DNA from 4 places in the Serratia sp. CoH_122_TC_1 genome. Region 3 is predicted to be linked to each of the others. Evidence: predicted binding sites of a transcription regulator. Region 3 holds the regulator's gene; each other region holds the start of a gene.
What was found. The regulator PurR, encoded in region 3, represses purine synthesis genes. The targets are predictions, from matches to a motif close to CANGCAAACGTTTGCNTG.
Positions count from the first base shown of each region.

Region 1: purT (formate-dependent phosphoribosylglycinamide formyltransferase) is a predicted target of PurR. The motif match lies at 1,024-1,041, and genes of this name have one in related genera.
Region 2: tusA (sulfurtransferase TusA) is a predicted target of PurR. The motif match lies at 952-969, and genes of this name have one in related genera.
Region 4: cvpA (colicin V production protein) is a predicted target of PurR. The motif match lies at 943-960, and genes of this name have one in related genera.

Region 1 covers NZ_JBXWLA010000020.1:31,898-34,103, forward strand. The annotation lists gene dbpA (ATP-dependent RNA helicase DbpA) at 1-855, opposite strand, end outside; gene purT (formate-dependent phosphoribosylglycinamide formyltransferase) at 1,099-2,206, shown strand, end outside.
Region 2 covers NZ_JBXWLA010000006.1:234,200-236,405, reverse strand. The annotation lists gene AC2FC2_RS10050 (zinc/cadmium/mercury/lead-transporting ATPase) at 1-554, shown strand, start outside; gene tusA (sulfurtransferase TusA) at 619-864, opposite strand; gene AC2FC2_RS10040 (7-cyano-7-deazaguanine/7-aminomethyl-7-deazaguanine transporter) at 1,264-1,929, shown strand; gene AC2FC2_RS10035 (GNAT family N-acetyltransferase) at 1,973-2,206, shown strand, end outside.
Region 3 covers NZ_JBXWLA010000003.1:273,584-275,789, reverse strand. The annotation lists gene punR (DNA-binding transcriptional activator PunR) at 1-718, shown strand, start outside; gene purR (HTH-type transcriptional repressor PurR) at 715-1,740, opposite strand; gene cydH (cytochrome bd-I oxidase subunit CydH) at 2,065-2,154, shown strand.
Region 4 covers NZ_JBXWLA010000011.1:94,684-96,889, forward strand. The annotation lists gene folC (bifunctional tetrahydrofolate synthase/dihydrofolate synthase) at 1-32, shown strand, start outside; gene dedD (cell division protein DedD) at 33-785, shown strand; gene cvpA (colicin V production protein) at 1,082-1,582, shown strand; gene purF (amidophosphoribosyltransferase) at 1,604-2,206, shown strand, end outside.

The DNA.
Region 1 (2,206 bases), on a different contig from region 3:
CAGAACCTGATCGCGATCGCGCTGTTCCAGATCGCCATGCAGCGCCAATACGTTTATGCCTCGCGCTTCCAGCGCTTCATATACGCTCTGGCAATCACGTTTAGTGTTACAGAACACCACGCAGGAAGACGGTTGATAATGACGAATGGCCGACACCAACACCGCTGGGCGCTGATCGCGGGTGGTTTCATAGAAACGTTGTTCGATGGTGGTTTGTTCTTCACCGTCGTCCACTTCCACATTTAACGGATTGCGCTGTACGCGGGCACTGATGCGTTCAATACCGCTCGGATAGGTTGCCGAGAACAGTAGCGTCTGACGTTGCGGCGGCGTATAGCTGATCACATCGTCGATGTCATCGGCAAAACCCATGTCCAGCATGCGGTCGGCTTCGTCCAAGACCAGCACTTTCAGTTCGTCCAACACCAGCGTTTTCTTACGCAGGTGTTCCTGAATACGCCCCGGTGTCCCCACGACAATATGCGGTGCATGCACCAGGGAGTCGAGCTGTGGCCCCATAGGCTGGCCACCACACAGGGTCAAAATTTTGATGTTTTGAGTGAAGCGGGCAAGACGGCGCAGCTCTTTGCTCACCTGGTCCGCCAGTTCACGTGTCGGGCACAGGATTAGCGCCTGCGCAGCCACTTGGGCAACGTTAATTTTATCCAGCAGGCCGATGCCGAATGCCGCCGTTTTACCGCTGCCGGTTTTTGCTTTGGCACGTACGTCCTGCCCTTTCAGGATGGCGGGCAATGCAGCAGCCTGCACCGGTGTCATTTCGGCATACCCCAATTCGTTGAGGTTGGCCAACTGTTCGGCTGGCAGCGGCAGGGAAGAAAAAGAAACTGTGCTCACGGCGATAACTCTTATATGGCAAATGGAATGGCGGCGCGCCCATGGGCAGCACCGAATTAACCGCAGATGATAACAGAGATAGGGGGGATTACGGATTTCACACATAAAAAAAGCCGCCACTTGCGGGTTTTGGCGGCGGTGGCAGCAATAGGTTGGCCTTCGGCTGCATACGCAAACGTTTTCGTATATACTGCACGCCCATTATCAGACCGCTTTACACTCCACAGATCCAGGTACGAGACTATGTTAACTATTGGAACCGCCCTGCGCCCCTCCGCCACCCGCGTTATGCTGCTCGGCTCCGGCGAGCTGGGTAAAGAAGTTGCCATCGAATGCCAGCGTTTGGGACTGGAAGTGATCGCTGTTGATCGCTACGCCGATGCTCCCGCCATGCACGTGGCACACCGCAGCCACGTTATTAACATGCTGGACGGCAACGCGCTGAAAGCCGTGATTGAACAGGAACGTCCTGACTATATCGTGCCAGAGATCGAAGCCATTGCCACCAGCATGCTGGTTGAGCTGGAACAGCAAGGACACCATGTGGTGCCCTGCGCCGAGGCAACGCGACTGACCATGAACCGCGAAGGCATCCGCCGCTTGGCCGCAGAAACGCTCGGTCTGCCCACCTCGCCTTATCGGTTTGCTGATGACAAAGTGACATTCCAGCAGGCTGTCGATGACATCGGCTATCCCTGCATCATCAAGCCGGTCATGAGTTCATCCGGCAAAGGCCAAAGCCTGATCCGCCGTCCGGAACAGCTAAACGCAGCCTGGGAGTATGCCCAACAGGGTGGCCGTGCCGGGGGCGGTAAAGTGATTGTCGAAGGTCTGGTGGAGTTCGACTTTGAAATCACCCTGCTCACCATCAGTGCAATTGATGGCGTGCATTTCTGTGCGCCAATCGGCCATCGCCAGGAAGATGGGGATTACCGCGAATCATGGCAACCTCAACAGATGAGCGATCTGGCGTTGAGCCGTGCGCAGGCGATTGCGGAAAACGTGGTGAAAGCATTGGGGGGTTTTGGTCTGTTCGGTGTAGAACTGTTTGTGTGTGGGGACGAGGTTATTTTCAGCGAAGTGTCCCCACGGCCGCATGATACCGGCATGGTGACCTTGATTTCGCAAGATCTGTCCGAGTTCGCCCTGCACGTTCGCGCTTTCCTGGGTCTGCCCATTGGTGCGATCCGCCAGTTCGGGCCTTCGGCATCCGCAGTCATTCTGCCACAGTTGACCAGCCGTGACCTGCGTTTCAGCGGTCTGGACCACGCGCTGGTCGGTCACAACCAACTGCGTTTATTCGGTAAACCGGACATTGACGGTCAACGTCGGATGGGTGTCGCGCTGGCTA
Region 2 (2,206 bases), on a different contig from region 3:
TCCCTATCGGCCTGTTGGCGCTACGCGACACCTTGCGCAGCGACGCCAAACAGGCGATTGCCGAACTGAATGCATTGGGGATCAACGGGGTCATGTTAACCGGCGATAATCCACGTGCGGCGGCGGCAATTGCCTCTGAGCTTGGGCTGGATTACCGGGCTGGATTGTTGCCGGAAGATAAAGTGAAGGTAGTGACGGAACTGAGCGAATTGCGTCCAACAGCGATGATCGGCGACGGCATCAACGATGCCCCGGCGATGAAAGCCTCCAGCATTGGCATCGCGATGGGCAGCGGTACCGATGTGGCCCTGGAAACAGCCGATGCCGCGCTGACTCATAATCGCCTGCTGGGTGTGGCGGAAATGATCCGCATCTCACGCGCCACGCATGCCAATATCCGGCAGAACATCACCATTGCATTGGGACTGAAAGGGGTATTTCTGATCACCACGCTGCTGGGCCTGACCGGGCTGTGGCTGGCCGTACTGGCAGACTCTGGCGCCACCGCGCTGGTCACCGCCAACGCGCTGCGGCTACTGAAGAAACGCGACTAGGCAATAACACACTGTAACCACGTGGCCCAGGAATGGGCCACGCCATCTATTCCCCGGGCAGAGGTTAGACGCCCTTACGTAACAGGTAGCGGTACGGTGCCTTATCGGTTTCCTGCGCCACCAGCGTATGTTCCATAAAACGGCAGAACCCCGGAATGTCGCGGGTTGTCGCCGGATCGTCAGCAATAATCAACAAGGTTTCACCGTTATCCATATGGCGCACGGTTTTGCGCACCATCATTACCGGTTCTGGACAGCGCAATCCCAGCGCATCAAGCGTCTGGTCAGCCTGGGAAAATAAGTCAGTCATGCATTTTTTCTCGTTCAAAAACGATCGGCGAACGCTCGCCGCATCTCATTAGCGCCTAGTTTACGCCGGTAGTTTTTCTGCGCAAGATGCGTTAACGTTTGCGTTAAAGAGGCTGCGTCTCCCGATGAAATGTGGTGCCGTCACTGCCCCCAACTGCCGTTATCACGGCGGAGGGTGCAGCCCATAGTGGGCACCTGACAACACAGAGAACGGTTGTTGGAGGCGTGACCTTTCAGGCTGGGGCCGAATCACAGTGCTGCTGCATTATTCGCCGCTTATTTGGCCCACTAACCGTTGCATTGGTTGCGCAAACGCGTATCATGCGCCCGCGCAGCTTATTTCGTTGCACAGACAAGACATTTTTGGGTTCCCTCACCCCATTATTAAAAAGGCTACAACATGTATTCGTTTACTGCTCAGCAGCGCTTTACCGCGTTGGTCTGGCTATCGCTGTTCCATATTGTCATCATTACCTCCAGCAACTACCTGGTGCAGTTGCCGATGTCCATTTTCGGCTTTCATACCACCTGGGGTGCATTCACCTTCCCGTTTATTTTCCTGGCTACCGATCTGACAGTACGTATTTTTGGCGCATCACTGGCGCGGCGTATCATTCTTTCGGTGATGGTGCCGGCGCTGTTTATTTCGTACGTGATCTCCACGGTGACCTATCAGGGCGAGTGGCAGGGTTTTGCCGCGTTGGGCAGCTTTAATCTGTTTGTTGCGCGTATCGCCGTCGCCAGCTTTATGGCTTACGTACTCGGTCAGATCCTTGACGTCCACGTATTCAACCGCCTGCGTCAACGCAGCGCCTGGTGGGTTGCTCCCGCTGCGGCCATGTTCCTCGGCAATATCAGTGATACCCTGTCGTTCTTCTTTATTGCTTTCTACAAGAGCAGCGACGCCTTTATGGCCAATAACTGGGTTGAAATTGCCCTGGTGGATTACAGCTTCAAAGTGCTGATCTGCATGCTGTTCTTCCTGCCAATGTACGGCGTGCTGTTGAACATGCTGCTTAAGCGCATCGCTGTACGTCAAAACGACGGTAGCCTGCAACCGAGTTAACCCGTGTTATCATTGGCGGCCTGCACTTACCCGGAGGCCGCCAATGACAGTGACCACCCGCCACGCCACCCTCGAAGAAATTCATCGCCTGTACCAAGGCATCCCTGAGTTCGGTAACTTACACAGTCTGGCTGATTTGCAGCAACGTATTGGATCTGCCTCGGCTAACGCACTGATCGCCGAGATCGACGGCCAACCCGCAGGGTTCAAACTCGGTTATCAACAGCAGGAAAAAGTGTTCTACAGTTGGCTGGGCGGCGTATTGCCGAGGTTTCGC
Region 3 (2,206 bases):
GCTCGACACGCGTCGGCAGTGTCAGCAGGTGGCCAACGGCTGGCGTGGCCAGTTGAAAATTGCCGTAGATATTATCGTCAAGCCTCAACGTTGCCGTCAGTTGGTGTTGGACTTTTATCGGCATTTCCCTGACGTTGAATTATTGGTTCAGCCAGAAGTGTTCAATGGCGTCTGGGATGCGTTGGTGGATGGGCGTGCTGATATGGCGATAGGTGCGACACGGGCCGTGCCGGTTGGCGGTGGGTTTGCCTTTCGCGATATGGGCGATATGCGTTGGTTGTGTGTGGCCAGCCCGCAACATCCACTGGCGGCTCAGGATGGGTTGTTAAACGATGATCAGCTACGGCCTTTCCCATCGCTCTGCCTGGAGGATACCTCACGCAATCTCCCCAAGCGGGTCACCTGGACGTTGGATAACCAGCGGCGCTTGGTGGTGCCGGACTGGTCGTCGGCGGTGGATTGCCTGTGCGCCGGATTGTGTGTCGGGATGATGCCTGCGCATCAGGTCTTGCCGTTAGTACAACGTGGCGAGTTAGTGGCGTTACAGTTGCAGGAGCCGTTCCCAGCCAGCCCTTGTTGCCTGACGTGGCAGCAAAATACGCCTTCTCCGGCGATGGCCTGGCTGTTGGACTATTTAGGGGACAGTGAAACGTTGAATCAGGAATGGTTAAGCGAAGTGACGCCGGAAACCGCAGTGGCTTCCGGCGCGAATGACTAGCGGCGGTAATCGATGAACGGGCCGTCAGCAACCGAACGGCGCTCAACCAACTTGGGATGCACCTCAATCACCTGTGATTCTTCACGCTTGCTGATGATGCGATCCAACAACATGGTGAATGCCATCTCACCCAAACGCTCTTTGGGCTGATGAATAGTGGTCAGCGCCGGGGTGAAATAGCGCGCATTGCGCACGTTATCGTAGCCAATGACCGAGATGTCTTGAGGCACGCGTAGCCCAAGCTCATCGGCGGCGCAGATAGCCCCCATTGCCATGATATCGCCACCACAGAATACCGCTGTCGGACGCTGTTTCTGCGACAGTATCTGGTGCATGGCCTTGTAGCCGGATTCTGGCTCAAAGTCACCCTGCACGATCCACTCGTCGCGCACGTCGATATGGGCTTCCTCCATCGCTTTTAAGAAGCCCTGATGGCGCCCGCCCCCTGTATTACGTGACAGTTGGCCGGGAATGGCGCCGATATCGCGGTGTCCGCGTTCGATCAGATAGCGCCCAGCCAGATAGCCACCTTCGAACGCGTTATCAATGATGGTATCAGTAAAATCACCGCGTGCGGCGCCCCAGTCCATGACAACCATTGGGATGTTGCGGTAATCTTCCAACATGCCAAGCAATTGGTCCGGATATTCTGAACACATCACCAACAAGCCATCGACGCGCTTTTGCGCCAGCATTGCCAGATAGGCACGCTGTTTGTCCAAATTGTTGTGCGAGTTACACAGTATCAGCGTATAGCCTTTGCTGTAGCAGCTGTTTTCTACCGCTTCGATCACTTCAGCAAAGTAGGGCGCTTCACTGGAGGTTGCCAGCAGGCCAATCGATTTGGTGTGATTGACCTTCAGACTGCGCGCCACTGCGCTGGGTGAATAATGCAGCTCTTTAATTGCGGCACTCACGGCCGCTTTAGTCTCTTCGGCGACGAAACGAGTCTTATTGATGACGTGCGAAACGGTGGTGGTGGAAACGCCAGCGCGTTTGGCCACATCTTTAATCGTTGCCATGTAAAGAATGACTCCTGAACTCACATGTTGCAGTATGTAAGTGTGATGTTAATCGTTTGCCTGCGTAGATCCTTCTCCAAAGAAGCGAAAACTGAGTTTTTAGTGTGTTGAAGTCGTCAGCGCTTGGTCAGGAGGGGCATTTTTGCCGGTACACAGTTGTGAACTGCGAATTTTGTCCCATATTGAGCAAAAGGGGAAGAGGTAATCGGTATTATAAACCGGGAAATGATAACAAGATTTTATTGGCCAACTGTGTGAAAATGGTTTGACGCATTAATTGTGTGCCTTTTATCCTTGGGAAAACCAATCTGAAAAGGAGTTGTAATGGATACCGATCTGAAAATGTCACTGTTCACCACTGTCTGTGCGCTGGCCGTGATTATTGCTTTTAGCTTCACTGCAGCATTGAACTGATCCCCGAAGTAAAAACAGGCGCCGCTTCGTGCGCCTGTTTGCCTTATCCCAC
Region 4 (2,206 bases), on a different contig from region 3:
TGGCGGCGTTAGACGAGATGCGGGGAGTGTGAGTGGCAAGTAAATTTCAAAACCGATTGGTGGGTACCGTGATTCTGGTTGCGCTGGGGGTGATTATCCTGCCAGGGCTGTTGGACGGTAAAAAGAAACATTACGAGGATGAATTCGCAGCCATTCCATTGGTGCCGAAGGCCGGTGATGTGGAAGAGAACGACGTGGTGCCACCGGTAAGTCAGCCATTGCCGGCACAACCGCCGGAAGGCGCAGGTGCATTGGTTGAACAGCAGGCGGCTAATGAGGCGGCGACGCAGCAGGCCGCGCAGAAGCCGGCTCAGGTCACGCAGGCACCGGTCGAGACGCGTCCGCAACCGACGCCGACGCCAACGCCACAGCCGAAACCTAAACCGGTAGAAACCAAGCCGGTGGAAGTGAAACCAAAACCGGTGCAGCAGCCGAAACCGGTGGAAGTGAAGCCGGTAGCCAAACCTGAGCCGAAGCCAGAACCGACACCGAAGCCTGAACCTGCACCTGTGCAGAAACCGGCGGAAGAGAAAGCACCGGCAGGGCAAGCGTATGTGGTGCAACTGGGGGCGTTGAAGAATGCTGCCAAGGTGAACGAAGTGGTCGCGTCGCTCAGGCTGTCCGGCTATCGTGCTTTCACCGTGCCATCCACACCGGTACAGGGGCAGATTACTCGGATTTACGTCGGTCCAGACGCCTCGAAACAGAAACTGCAGTCTTCATTGCCTGCGCTGAACTCCCTCAGCGGTTTGAGCGGCCAGGTGAAGCCATACGGCGTACGTTAAGAGAAAGGGGCACAGCATGCTGTGCCCCTAAACCTATGCGTGCCAGTATAATCATTAAATAAACTGTGCCTTTCGTAGCTGAAATGGCCTATGTAGGCGCGGCGGTTGGGAATTTTTTTATCGCCGCTTTTTATTTGTAACGTGGTAGGAAAACCCCTACGCAAACGTTTTCTTTTTCTGTTAGAATTCGCCGCGAATTGGATCACCCGTTAGATTTCATGTCGTATCAAGGCAGCCAACGCAGATGCGGTATGAAAGATGAAGGGGGCAGGGGCGATTCATTATTGGAATAGTTCATGGTCTGGATTGATTACGTCATTATAGCGGTGATTGGATTTTCGGCTCTGGTGAGCCTGATCCGAGGGTTTGTTCGCGAAGCATTGTCACTTGTGACATGGGGATGTGCGTTTTTTGTTGCCAGCCATTTCTACTCTTACCTTGCGGTCTACTTCACTCGTTTTGAAGATGAACTGGTGCGAAACGGTATCGCGATTGCAATCTTGTTTATTGCGACCCTGATCGTAGGAGCTATTGTTAACTATGTGATTAGCTCACTGGTAGAGAAAACCGGGTTATCAGGCACCGACCGGGTGCTGGGCGTCTGTTTCGGCGCACTGCGCGGCGTGTTGATCGTTTCGGCGATACTGTTTTTCCTGGATACCTTTACTGGTTTTTCACAAAGTGCCGATTGGAAACAGTCGCAGCTTATTCCCCAGTTCAGTTACATCATCAGGTGGTTCTTTGACTACCTGCAGAGCACGTCGAGTTTCTTACCGACCCATTTACCAGGGCGGTAGCGCTGATGAGGAAAAGACAACATGTGCGGTATTGTCGGTATCGCCGGTTTTATGCCGGTAAACCAGTCGATTTATGATGCGCTGACGGTGCTTCAGCACCGTGGCCAGGATGCCGCAGGCATCGTCACCATTGATGCCCATAACGGGTTCCGCCTGCGTAAAGCAAACGGTCTGGTGAAGGATGTGTTTGAGGCACGCCATATGCAGCGTTTGCAGGGCAACATGGGTATTGGCCATGTGCGTTACCCGACGGCTGGCAGCTCCAGTGCTTCAGAGGCTCAACCTTTCTATGTAAACTCACCGTTCGGCATTACGCTGGCACATAACGGCAATCTGACCAATGCCCATGAACTGCGCCAGACGTTGTTCGAAAGCGGTCGCCGCCATATCAACACCACATCCGACTCTGAGATTCTGCTGAACGTGTTGGCCAGTGAGCTGGACCGCTTCCAACACTATCCGCTGGAGTCCGACAACGTCTTCACTGCCGTTGCCGCCATGCATCAGCAGCTGCGTGGTGCTTACGCTTGTGTCGCGATGATCATCGGCCATGGCCTGTTGGCATTCCGTGACCCGCACGGCATCCGCCCGTTAGTCATCGGCAAACGCACGCTGGAAGATGGC